DNA from 2 places in the Aminobacter sp. Y103A genome. Region 2 is predicted to be linked to the other one. Evidence: predicted binding sites of a transcription regulator. Region 2 holds the regulator's gene; the other holds the start of a gene.
The links. The regulator LexA, encoded in region 2, represses DNA repair genes until DNA is damaged. The targets are predictions, from matches to a motif close to TGTTCNNNNTGTGTTCNG.

Region 1: the regulator LexA is predicted to act here: its motif matches at 2,645-2,662, upstream of Amn_RS18335 (ATP-dependent helicase).

The regions. Positions count from the first base shown of each region.
Region 1 covers NZ_AP017986.1:3,717,139-3,723,527, forward strand. Annotated here, with positions in the region: gene Amn_RS18315 (thioesterase family protein) at 9-488, shown strand; gene Amn_RS18320 (hypothetical protein) at 639-836, shown strand; gene Amn_RS18325 (dienelactone hydrolase family protein) at 883-1,761, opposite strand; gene Amn_RS18330 (glyoxalase superfamily protein) at 1,894-2,436, opposite strand; gene Amn_RS18335 (ATP-dependent helicase) at 2,703-5,201, shown strand; gene Amn_RS18340 (sterol desaturase family protein) at 5,337-6,371, shown strand.
Region 2 covers NZ_AP017986.1:2,745,626-2,752,014, forward strand. Annotated here, with positions in the region: gene Amn_RS13435 (ComEC/Rec2 family competence protein) at 1-1,847, shown strand, start outside; gene lexA (transcriptional repressor LexA) at 1,975-2,691, opposite strand; gene Amn_RS13445 (molybdopterin molybdotransferase MoeA) at 2,797-4,002, opposite strand; gene moaC (cyclic pyranopterin monophosphate synthase MoaC) at 4,003-4,485, opposite strand; gene trpC (indole-3-glycerol phosphate synthase TrpC) at 4,487-5,296, opposite strand; gene trpD (anthranilate phosphoribosyltransferase) at 5,301-6,311, opposite strand; gene Amn_RS13465 (SurA N-terminal domain-containing protein) at 6,308-6,389, opposite strand, start outside.

The DNA.
Region 1 (6,389 bases), 970 kb from region 2:
GATCGTCCATGCCTGCACCGTTCGTCTCGAGCGTCATGGAGGTCGAGAAAGCCTGGCTCGACTACAACGGCCACATGAACATGGCCTATTACAACGTGCTGTTCGACCGCGGCGGTGAAGAAGCGCTCGACCTGCTTGGGCTGGGCGCGGCCTATGCCCGCGATCGCAAGCTCACCACCTACACCGCCGAGATCCATGTCTGTTACGTCAGGGAGCTGCATCTTGGCGACAAGGTCACCGCCACCTTCCACCTGCTCGACCACGACGAAAAGCGCTTCCGCGTCTACCAGGAACTGCACCATGTCGACGGCTGGCTGTCGGCGACGTCAGAGACGCTGTCGCTGCATGTCGACATGAACGGCCCGAAGGTCGCGCCCTTCCCTCAGGACATCATGGCGAGCCTCGACGCTATGCGCTCCGCCCATGCCGCCTTGCCGACGCCCGAGCGTGCCGGTCGCTCGATCGGCATCAAACGCAAGCCCGCATAGTGGCTTCAAGGCCACAGGCGATTAACCTTACCTGTTTATAACCTGCGCCACAGCCTGAGGTTCGTTGATCGCCCCTCGCTGCCCTCCGACAATCCCATGCAAGCGAAGTTGAGTCGCGGCGGCGGGCACCGGACGGCTTTGAGGCAAGGCATGCACACTGACATCGAAGCAACGGCCAACAAACTCGCCTGCGACCCTCGCATCAGCGACTATGATTTCTGGCGTTCGCTTCGCAACATCAACAACGAACTTTTTGAGATCGCCAACAACAACCGGCCGATCCCGATCGAAATGCTGCGCTGGCGCGTCATCCTGCGCCAGGCCCGCTCCAAGCGCGGCGTGGCCTGAGCCGGCCGAAAGGCGCGCCAGCCGCGCGCCTTCACCGCTTGCCTGATCAGGCAAGCTTCTCCTTGAAGAAGTTGACCGTTCGCCCCCAGGCCAGTTCCGCCGCCGCCTTGTCGTAGCGGGCTTCCGAGGTGTCGTTGTTGAAGGCGTGCTGGGCGCCGTCATAGACGAACAGTTGGAACTCCTTGCCGGCCTTCTCCAGTGCCGCCTTGTAGGCGTCTATGCCGGCGTTGATGCGGTCGTCCTTGCCGGCATAATGCAGCATCAGGGCTGCCTTGATCTTGGCGATATCGGCCTCGTCCTTCGGCTGGGAGCCATAATAGGCAACGCCGGCGGCCAGATCGGGCGCGTTGACGGCCAGCGCGTTGACGGTTCCACCGCCCCAGCAGAAGCCCATGGCGCCAACCTTGCCATTGCCGCTTTCATGGCCCTTCAGGAACGCCACCGTGGCGACGCCATTGGCCACTGTCTGCGCCGCATCGAGCTGGCCGAACATTTCGCGTGCCTTTTCTTCATCCGCCGGCGTGCCGCCGAGCGGCGACAGATAATCGGGCGCCAGCGCCACGAAGCCTTCGAGCGCGACCCGCCGCGCCACGTCGCGGATATGCGGGTTGAGGCCGCGGTTCTCATGAATGACGATGACAGTCGGCAGCTTGCCTGTGGCGTCGGCCGGCCGGACCAGATAGCCCTTCATTTCGCCGGCACCACCGGGATAGGTAATGTCCTCGGCCTTCAGCCGCTTGTCGTCGTCGGCGACGATCGCCGCCCGCGCCTGGTTGGTCGTAAGCAACGGCACGATCGCCGCCGCGGCAGCGCCTGAGCCGGCAAGCCTGGTCAGCTTCTCCATGAAGCCGCGCCGGTCGAGTGTCAGGTGGGTGTATTCGTCATAGGCATCGATCATCGCCTGGGTAATGGCAGGTCGTGTCATTTCTCGCTCCCTGTCTGGTTCCGAGGCCGGGAGTTTAACGTATGCAAATGTAGTTGGTTTCACTGTTGCGTGATCGCCGCGGCCACGAAAAAAGCGCCCGCGCGAGGTCGGCGCGGGCGCTTCGACAAGCGCTCAGTCTTCGCTTTCCATGAAACGGATGCGGTTGCCGAACGGGTCGATCACCTGGCACTCCAGCCCCCAGTCCTGCCGCTCCAGGCCTGGGCGGTTGTACTTGTAGTTCTTGGCAATCAGCCCCTTCTGGAAGGCCTCGACGCCCTTCATGTAGCAGACAGCCGTCGCACCCGGGCTGGCGTCGCCCGAATGCTCCGACAGATGCAGCTTCAGGTCGCCGCGCGACACCTGGCAATAGAGCGGTGCGCCGGGGTGGAAGCGGTGCTCCCAGTCGAAAGTGCAGTCGAGGAATCCCTCGTAAAAGCCCCTCGCCTTGTCTTCGTCGAATATGCGGAAGATCGGCACCGGCTGGGTGAAACTCACCGCACCGCCTGTCGGCTCTTCCGCCTTCTCGAGCTTGCTCGACAGGATGTTCCAGGTCTCCACGCCGAATTGTCTGGCGACGATCTCGAGCGCCTCGCTGTGGCTGACTTCGAGGTTCTTCTGGGCAAGCGCCTCGCGCATGGCCTTCGCCATCGCCTTTGCGTCACGATAGGTTCGCATGATCTTCCGATCCTCTGGTTGTGGCGAGAAATCCCATCAGTGCCCGCATTGCCGGTGCTCTCACCATCCCATGGGATCAGGTGACGGAAGCGTCCGATGTGTTCGCCATACCCCCGGAGGGCGCGGACTGCCGGCCACATCAAGCCGTCAGCCACGCTAGCAAAGCGCCTGCGGCAGGGTCAACACCGCTCGCTTTTCCCGGCAAAACCAGAACAAAACAGAGACACTTCTGGCCTTTCCGCCCCGAATCACTACATTCGGGGCAAATGTCAGACTTTCCGGACGACATGCCCTTTTTCGACGAGCCCGGCGGGATGCCGCCCCGGGCCGCCAGCACGCCTGCGCCCAGCGGTATCGCTGCGCGCGCCATGGCCGCGCGCCAGGCGCCGTCAGCGCCCGATTACCTCAACGGCCTGAACCCCGAGCAGCGCCAGGCTGTCGAGACCACCGAAGGCCCGGTTCTGGTGCTCGCCGGCGCCGGCACCGGCAAGACGCGTGTGCTCACCACCCGCATCGCCCATATCCTCAGCCAGGGCCGCGCCTACCCCAGCCAGATCCTCGCCGTCACCTTTACCAACAAGGCGGCGCGCGAGATGAAGCAGCGCATCGGCCACCTTGTCGGCGAAGCGGTCGAGGGCATGCCGTGGCTCGGCACCTTCCATTCGATCGGCGTCAAGATGCTGCGTCGCCATGCCGAACTGGCAGGGCTGCGCTCCGACTTCACCATCCTCGACACCGACGACGTCATCCGCCTGATCAAGCAGTTGATCCAGGCCGAGGGCCTCGACGACAAGCGCTGGCCGGCGCGCCAGTTCGCCATGATGATCGACGGCTGGAAGAACAAGGGCCTCGGTCCAGCCGAGATCCCCGAGGGCGACGCCCGCTCCTTTGCCAACGGCAAGGGCCGCGAGCTCTACAAGGCCTATCAGGACCGGCTGCAGACGCTGAACGCCTGCGACTTCGGCGACCTGTTGTGTCATCCGATCCGCATCTTCCGCGCCTACCCTGACGTGCTCAAGGAATACCACAAGCGCTTCAAATACATTCTGGTCGACGAGTACCAGGACACCAACACCGCGCAATATATGTGGCTGCGGCTCCTGGCCCAGGAAACGGGTGGTCCGGGGCAGAAGAATGTCTGCTGCGTCGGCGACGACGACCAGTCGATCTATGGCTGGCGCGGCGCCGAGGTCGACAACATCCTGCGCTTCGACAAGGATTTCCCCGGTGCCGTCGTCATCCGGCTCGAGCGCAACTACCGCTCGACCGCGCACATACTGGGTGCCGCCGCCCACCTCATCGCCCACAATGAGGGCCGTTTCGGCAAGACGCTGTTCACCGATCGCAACGATCCCGAAGACGGCAAGGTCAATGTCCATGCCGCCTGGGATTCCGAGGAGGAAGCCCGCGCCGTCGGTGAGACCATCGAACAGCTGCAGCGCCAGAAACACAATCTCAACGACATGGCGATCCTGGTGCGCGCCTCGTTCCAGATGCGCGAGTTCGAAGACCGCTTCGTCACGCTTGGCCTCAACTACCGCGTCATCGGCGGCCCGCGCTTCTACGAGCGCCAGGAAATCCGAGACGCCATGGCCTATTTCCGCGTCGTCGCCCAGGGTGCCGACGATCTCGCCTTCGAGCGCATCGTCAACGTGCCCAAGCGCGGCCTCGGCGAAGCCGCCATCCGCCAGGTCCACGATACCGCGCGCGCCCTTGGCGTGCCGATGCTGCAGGCAGCCGCCCAGCTCGCCGAGAGCGACGAACTCAAGCCCAAGCCTCGCGCCGCCCTGCGCGAAGTCGCGGCCAATTTCGAGCGCTGGCAGAAGGCGCTCGACAACACCCCGCATACTGAGCTCGCCGAGATCATTCTCGAAGAGAGCGGCTATACCGATATGTGGAAGAACGACCGCTCGGCCGAAGCGCCGGGCCGACTTGAAAACCTCAAGGAGCTGATCCGCTCCATGGAGGAATATGAGTCGCTGCGTTCCTTCCTTGAACATGTCGCCCTTGTCATGGACGCCGAGCAGGACGAGCAGCTCGACGCCGTCTCGATCATGACGCTGCATTCGGCCAAGGGCCTCGAATTCGAGACCGTCTTCCTGCCCGGCTGGGAGGAAGGCCTGTTCCCGCACCAGCGTGCCCTCGACGAAGGCGGCCGCTCGGGTCTCGAGGAGGAACGCCGCCTCGCCTATGTCGGCCTGACCCGCGCCAAGAAGAACCTGCATCTGTGGTTCGTCTCCAACCGCCGCATCCATGGCTTGTGGCAGTCGACGATTCCCTCGCGCTTCCTCGACGAACTGCCCGAGGCGCATGTCGAAGTGGCTGATGCCGGCAATTCCTATGGCGGCTATGGCGGCGGCCGCCAGAACCCCTACGGTGCCTCGCGTTTCGACAGCGTCGGTGAAAAGTCCTTCTCCAACACCTACGCCACGCCGGGCTGGCAGCGTGCCCAGCAGAACCGCACCGAAGCCACCGACCGCAACTGGGGTTCCCGCTCCGGTCATTCGGTCGAACGCATAGGCTATGGCGAGACCGATTCCGGCTTCGGCGCCGGCCGCGGCTCGGTCAAGGGCCGCACAATCGACGGCGAACTGGTCGCCAAGTCGGTCGCGACGGAGCCCTCGCGCTTCGAGGTCGGCGACCGCGTCTTCCACCAGAAATTTGGCAACGGCAACATCGCCAACATCGATGGCAACAAGCTCACCATCGACTTCGACAAGGCCGGCCAGAAGAAGGTACTGGACGGGTTCGTGAACCCAGTGTGAGGGCATTTGACAGACCCGGCGCCAGAGCCAACGTCCCGCCACACGGCGCTTGACCGCTGGTTCGAACGCATGCTCGGTGATCATGGACCACAAGGTTTCGGATCCGGCTGGTTTTCCGGTCTGTTGGGGCTTTTGTTGTCCCTCGGAAGTTTCTGTGCGGTCCTGGTGTTCCGGTTTCCGGAATGGTTGACCACGTCCGAACTGCGCAGCTCCTATCCGGTCGAGTTCATGCGCGGGCTGCTCGTACTCGCTATCATTGCCGGTTTCTTCTTCTCCGCTCTGAACATCCTGCTCAGGCCGTCGAAGAAGCTGGGCCTTGCCGGTATCGGTTTTGCCACGCTGGCCATCATTCTGGGTGGCACCGGCGTCAATGTCGATTACGACGGCGACGCGCCGATTCATGTCGGCTTGGACTGGCTGGTCCTCAATGTCGTGTTGTTGTCACTCGTCTTCGTGCCGTTGGAGCGCCTGTTTCCGCTGCGTCCCGAGCATGGAACGTTCCGTGCCGGCTGGACGACCGACGGGCTCTATTTCATCGTCAGTCACGTACTGGTCGAGCTTTTGACCTTCTTCACACTGTTACCTGCGACGATTGTCTCCCAAGCCTGGCAGGCCGATACCATGAGTGCCCAGGTCAAGAGCATGCCACTCATTGCGCAAGTCCTGCTGATCATGCTCGTTGCCGACCTGACGCAGTACTGGGTACATCGCAGCTTTCACCGTATAGGTTTCGCCTGGCCGTTTCATGCCATCCATCATTCCTCGCGCGCGATGGACTGGCTGGCGGGTTCCAGGCTGCATGTGGTCGATATCGTCGTCACACGGGCACTCATTCTGGTGCCCGTGCTCCTGTTCGGCTTTTCCGAAGCCGCCCTCTACATCTGGCTGGCCATCGTGGCAGCACAAGCCACCTTCAACCACGTCAACATGCGCATACGGCTCGGCTGGCTGGAACAGTTGCTGGTCACACCCCGTTTTCACCATTGGCACCACGCGGTCAGGCCGATCGACAAGAATTTCGCCGTGCATTTCCCCTGGATCGACAGGCTTTTTGGTACATTCTATCTGCCGGCCGATGCCTGGCCCGAAAATGTCGGCATCCATAACGACCCCATACCGGAAGAGTTCGGGCGCCAACTGCTCTGGCCATTTCACCGAAAGACGCGTTAATGCACCGCGCACCGCCGG
Region 2 (6,389 bases):
GGCCTGTGCGGCCGGGCAGCTATGATTTTTCCTTCGAAAGCTATTTCGACGGCATCGGCGCCAGCGGCTTTTTCATGAAAGGCCCGGAGTTTGCTGCAACCACCCAGCCGCTGTCGGCCAGTGATCGTGCATTCGCGTCGATCGAGAATGTGCGCCAGAAGATTGCCCAGCGTATTCGCGACCGCATTGGCGGTCCGGAGGGCGAAATCGCGGCTGCCCTGGTCGTCGGCGTGAGCGGCGGCATTCCCGAGGATGTCAATGAGGCGCTGCGGCGTACCGGGCTCTACCACATCATCTCGATCTCGGGTCTGCACATGGCGATGGTCGCAGGCACGGTCATGCTTTTGATGCGGCTAGGCTTCGCCGCCTTTCCCGGCTTCACCTCGCACCGGCCGGTCAAGAAGTACGCGGCAGGCGCGGCACTGCTCGCCACCGGTGGCTATCTGTTCATTTCAGGCGCCGAGGTCGCGGCGCAACGCAGCTTCATCATGCTGGCGGTGATGCTGACGGCCGTGCTGCTCGACCGCGCAGCACTCACCATGCGCAACCTGGCGATCTCGGCCGTCGTCGTGATCATGATCTCGCCCCACGAAGTCGTCGGGCCGAGCTTCCAGATGTCGTTCGCCGCAACGGCAGCCCTCGTTGGCGCATATGCCTGGTGGTCGGACCGGCGGGAGGAGCAGGCGCTGCCGGTCGGTCAGAGATCGCTGCCGTCCAAAATCTTGCGCTGGCTTGCGACAGTTGCGATAGGTCTCGCCGCGACGTCGGTGATTGCCGGGCTCGCGACCAGCGCTTTTGGCGCATGGCATTTCCAACGTGTCTCGCCCCTCAGCCTGTTCGCCAATCTGGCAGTCAGCCCGTTTGTGTCTGTCCTGGTCATGCCCTTTGCCGTCATGGCTGGCATCTTCATGCCGCTTGGACTCGACGGCCCTTTCCTCGACACGATGGGCTTCGGCCTGAAGGCAATGATTGGCATCGCCACCTGGTTCTCCGAGCGCTCGCCGGTCGATGCGGTCGGCCTTGTCTCGTCACATGCGGTATTGTTGCTCACTGCAGCACTCGTCATCGCGTCGACGGCAACGACCTGGCTGCGCGCCGCCGCACTGCCATTCGCGGCCCTTGGGCTGCTGACGGTCGTGGAAACGGAAACGCCCAACGTTCTCGTTTCGGAAGATGGCCGCCTCGTCGGCGTCCCGGTCGACGATGGCAAGCTGGCCGTCAATCGCGTCCGGCCGAACCAGTTCACCGTCGACAACTGGCTGCGCGCGCTGGCGTCGGAAACTCTCGTCACCCCGGCCCGTTCGGCCGCGAATGCAACGAACGGGACTGTCCGTTTGCCCAGCGAGACCGGCTCACAGCCAACAGCCGAGGCAGATGTCGCCGGTACGATACCCGGCAAACCAGTATCTGGAGAGCTAAACGCCGTCGGCGCGGACGCCTTCGTCTGTGACAGCGGGCTGTGCACGGTTCAACAACCGGAGGGGGCACGGATCGTCCATGCGGCGAATGCGAGCGCCGCTGCACGAGCCTGCGACAACGCGGATCTCATCGTCGTCGACGATGCCACGGCAAGCGACGTCTGCCCCGGCGTGGCCGTGCTCACCAAGCGCGAGCTGGCGCGCCTTGGCAGTGCGTCGATATTCATCACAGCCGCGGCGGCTGGCGTAGATCGGGCGGTCGAGATACGCCACGCCGTGGCGGAACCGTACCGCCCGTGGCATGCGCAGCGCCAATTTTCGCGCGAGGCGAGGGGCCTTCCACCCTACAAGCGAGCGGAGATGCCCCCGAAGACACCTGCCGGGGCAACCACGGCGCACCCGAAAGCGCCGACTGCGACCACACGGTGAGTCCGAAATCTGTACCCGCCGTCGCAGAGCCGTCAGATACGGCACGATAGCAACAGGGCAGATCAGTCCGGCTTACAGATTGCAGCAGGATGGACAGGCCGAGGTGGCGGAAACGCAGCCCCGGCAATCAATAGCGGCGGATCAGGCCGACAAGCTTGCCCTGCACCTTGACCCTGTCCGGTCCGAAGATGCGGGTTTCATAGGCAGGATTGGCGGCCTCAAGAGCGATCGAGGCACCCTTGCGGCGGAAACGCTTGAGCGTCGCTTCTTCGTCGTCGACGAGGGCGACGATGATCTCACCGGGATTGGCCGTGGTCGAGCTGCGGATGACCACAGTGTCGCCGTCGAAGATGCCGGCCTCGATCATCGAGTCGCCCTTGACCTCGAGCGCGTAATGCTCGCCGCCCATGATCATGTCTGGCGGCACCGAAATCGAATGCGTCTTGTGCTGGATGGCGTCGATCGGCACACCGGCAGCGATGCGTCCCATGACGGGAATGGCAACCGCCGAAGCAACATCGTCGTCATTGCCGGCCGACATGCTGCGTGACGGCTCGGGTTTGCGGCCGAGGCTACCCTCGATGACGCTGGGCGAGAACTTCTTCGCCGCGTTGAGGCCAGGCGCGATCGAATCGGGCAGGCGCAGCACTTCAAGCGCGCGCGCCCGGTTGGGCAGACGCCTGATGAAGCCGCGTTCTTCGAGCGCCGTGATCAGGCGATGGATGCCGGACTTGGAGGCGAGGTCGAGTGCTTCCTTCATCTCGTCGAAGGACGGCGGAATACCCGCTTCCTTCAGCCGCTCGTGGATGAATAGCAAAAGCTCGTGTTGTTTACGCGTCAGCATCGCCACCCCCGAGGAATCAGAAGAAAAACAAACCCAGAACAAACACTATCTGTTCCAGTTGTGTTCCGCAACTGTTGATATTTCGTGAAGGGTGGAAGGTGCTGCTCAGCGCAACATCATCACCTGGCAGGCGCTGCCGGCTTCGACTGCAGGCGCGAAGGGCACCCGCACGATGGCGCAGTTGGCGTCGGCCAGCGTGCGCAGCATCGAAGAGTCCTGGATCAGGTAGGGTGTGACGACGAGACCCTCAGCGGTCTCGCGCGCATTCGCGCGGACAAAGTCCTGGCGCAGGTCGTTGGCCGCCATTGCCGTGTCGAGAATGCCGTTGCGCATGTCGGGTGAATAAGGGCGGCCGCCAAGCTTCGCCAGCAGAGGTTTCAGGAAAATCTGCGAGCAGATCAGGCTGGCGACCGGATTGCCCGGCAGGCCGACGCAGCGGCTGTTGCCGAGCCGGCCGAACATCAGCGGCTTGCCCGGGCGCATCGCGATCTTCCAGAAGTTGAGATCCATGCCGAGATCGGTCAGGACACGGTGAACGAGGTCGTGGTCGCCGACCGAAGCGCCGCCCAGCGTGACGATCACATCGGCGTCGGCGGCGAGCGCCTTGGCGACCAGTGCGGAGATTGCCTCGGTGCGGTCGGCGGCGATGCCGAGATCGAGTACGCGCGCGCCAACCGACTGAACGATCGCTGCGACGCCATAGGCGTTGGAGGCGATGATCTGGTCGGGCCCGGGATTGCTGCCCGGCGGCAACAGCTCGTCGCCGGTGGCGATGATGGCGACCAGAGGCGCCCGCAGCACTTCGACGCTGGGATGATTGGCAGCTGCGATCAGCGAGAGCGCTGCCGGGTCGAGCACACGTCCTGCATCAAGGATGAGGTCGCCCTGCTTGAAGTCGAGGCCCCTGGCGCGGATGTTGCGGCCAGCAAGCGTTGGCTCGAGCACCGCGATCTCGCCATTGCCGAGATCGCGAACGTTCTCCTGAATGACGACGGTATCAGTGCCTTGTGGCACCGGTGCGCCGGTGAAGATGCGGACGCACTCGCCTGGTCCGACGGTGCCCGTGAACTGCTTGCCGGCGGGTGCCTGGCCGATAACCTTGAGCTGCGCCGGCAGTGAAGCGATGTCGGCGGCCTGGACGGCGTAGCCATCCATGGCGGAGGCGTCAAAGGGCGGCTGGGTGCGCAGGGCGTGTAATGGAGCCGACAGCACGCGGCCTGATGCCTGGGCAAGGCCGACAGTTTCCGTGCCGCGTGGTTCGGCAGCGTCGAGCAGGCGCGCCAGGGCGTCGGCGACGGGCAGCAGCGCCATCTATTCGGCAGCCTTGTAGTCGCCCGACTTGCCGCCGGTCTTCTCGACCAGCCGGATGCCGGAGATCACCATGCCGCGATCGGCGGCCTTGGCCATGTCGTAGATGGTAAGGCAGGCGACCGAGGCAGCCGTCAGCGCTTCCATCTCGACGCCGGTCTTGCCGGTGACGCGGGCAAGCGCAGTGACGCGCAGGCCGGGCAGCGCCTCATCTGGCTCGATCTCGACCGAAACCTTGGTCAAAAGAATGGGATGGCAGAGCGGCACGAGCTCATGGGTGCGTTTGGCCGCCATGATGCCGGCGATGCGGGCGGTGCCGAGCACGTCACCCTTCTTGTCGTTGCCCGACAGGATCAACGCCAGTGTCTCCGGGCGCATGACGACATGGCCTTCGGCAATTGCCGTGCGTGTCGTCTCGGCCTTGTCGCCGACGTCGACCATGTTGGCCTCGCCGGTGGCGCCGATATGGGTGAGGGTGGTTGCCATGTCAGGCGCTTGCCAGGGCTGCGCCATCGAGCAGCGCACGCGTCGCCGAGGTCACGTCGGCCTGCCGCATCAGGCTTTCGCCGACGAGGAAACTGGAGATGCCGGATTTCTGCAGACGCAGGCAATCGGCATGCGTGAAGATGCCGCTTTCGCCGACCAGCAGCCGGTCTGCCGGCACCATCGGCGCGAGGCGCTCCGACGTGTCGAGGCTGACCTCGAATGTGCGCAGGTTGCGGTTGTTGATGCCGAGCAGGCGCGACTGAAGCTTCAGCGCGCGTTCTGTCTCTTCTTCGTCATGGACCTCGACGAGCACGTCCATGCCGATTTCGAACGCCTCATCCTCGATACGCCTGGCATCGTCGTCGCTCAGGCTCGCCATGATGATCAGGATCGCGTCCGCGCCCCAGGCACGTGCTTCGTGCACCTGGTAGGGTTCGAACATGAAGTCCTTGCGCAATGCCGGCAAGGCGCAGGCGTCGCGCGCGGCGGTCAGGAACTCCGGTGCGCCCTGGAAAGACGGCGTGTCGGTCAGCACCGACAGGCAGGCAGCGCCGCCGTCGGTATAGGCCCTGGCGAGCGCCGGCGGATCGAAGTCGGGACGGATCAGGCCTTTGGACGGGCTCGCCTTCTTGATCTCGGCGATCAGGCCAAAGCGGCTTTCACTGTGCCTGGTTTCGAGTGCCGCGAGAAAGCCGCGCGGCTTGGTGACGTCGCGGGCGCGCGCCTTGAGCTCGGCGAGCGGCAGCAGCGCCTTCGCTGCGGCGATCTCGTCGCGCTTGTAGGCTTCGATGCGGCGCAGGATATCGGCCATGTCTCTATCCGTTCGAAACGGCGACCAGTCGGTCGAGCACTGCCTTGGCGCGGCCGCTGTCGATTGCCTCGGCGGCAAGCGACACGCCTTCGCCGATCGTTGCAGCCTTGCCGGCAACGACTAGGCCGGCACCGGCATTCATTAGCACCGTGTCGCGATAGGCACCCTTGGCACCTTCGAGAACCCCGCGCAGGGCAGCGGCATTGTAGGCGGAATCGCCGCCGCGCAGCTCTTCGCGCGTATGCTTGCTCAAGCCGACCTGTTCGGGCGCCAGCGTAAACGTGGTGATCACACCGTCCTTGAGGGCTGCGACATGGGTCTCACCCGTCGTGGTGATCTCGTCATAACCATCGCCGTGGACCACCCAGACGTGCTGGGCGCCAAGTTCCTTCAGCGTCTCGGCCACCGGACGCACCCATTCGGGCGAGAACACGCCAACCAGTTGGCGGTTGACGCCGGCGGGATTGGAGAGCGGGCCGAGCAGGTTGAAGATGGTGCGGGTGCCAAGTTCGACGCGGGTCGCGCCGACATGCTTCATCGCCGGGTGATGCGCCGGCGCGAACATGAAGCCGACGCCGGCGTCATGGATGCAGCGGCCGATCGCCTCGGGCGTGAGGTCGATGTTGACGCCAAGGGCGGTCAGAACGTCGGCGGCGCCGGTCAGCGAGGACAGGCCGCGATTGCCGTGCTTGGCGACAGGCACACCTGCGCCCGCGATGACGAAGGCCGAGGCAGTCGAGATGTTGACGCTGTGCGAACCGTCACCGCCGGTGCCGACGATGTCGATGGCATCGGCAGGGGCTTCGACGCGCAGCATCTTGTCGCGCATGGTGGCAACGGCGCCCGATATCTCGCTTACGGTCTCGCCGCGCACCCGCAGCGCCATGAGAAAGCCACCGATCTGGCCGGGCGTGGCTTCGCCCGACATGATGATGTCAAAGGCCTCGCGTGCCTCCTCGAAGGTGAGAGGGGTGCCCGCGGCGACCTTGGCGATATGCGGCTTGAGTGCGCTCATGGCGTTCCCACCGCAAGTGCGCGGGTGATCGCCGCCTGGTTGATCGTTGCTTGATACTCGCCCTGGAGCTGGGCGACG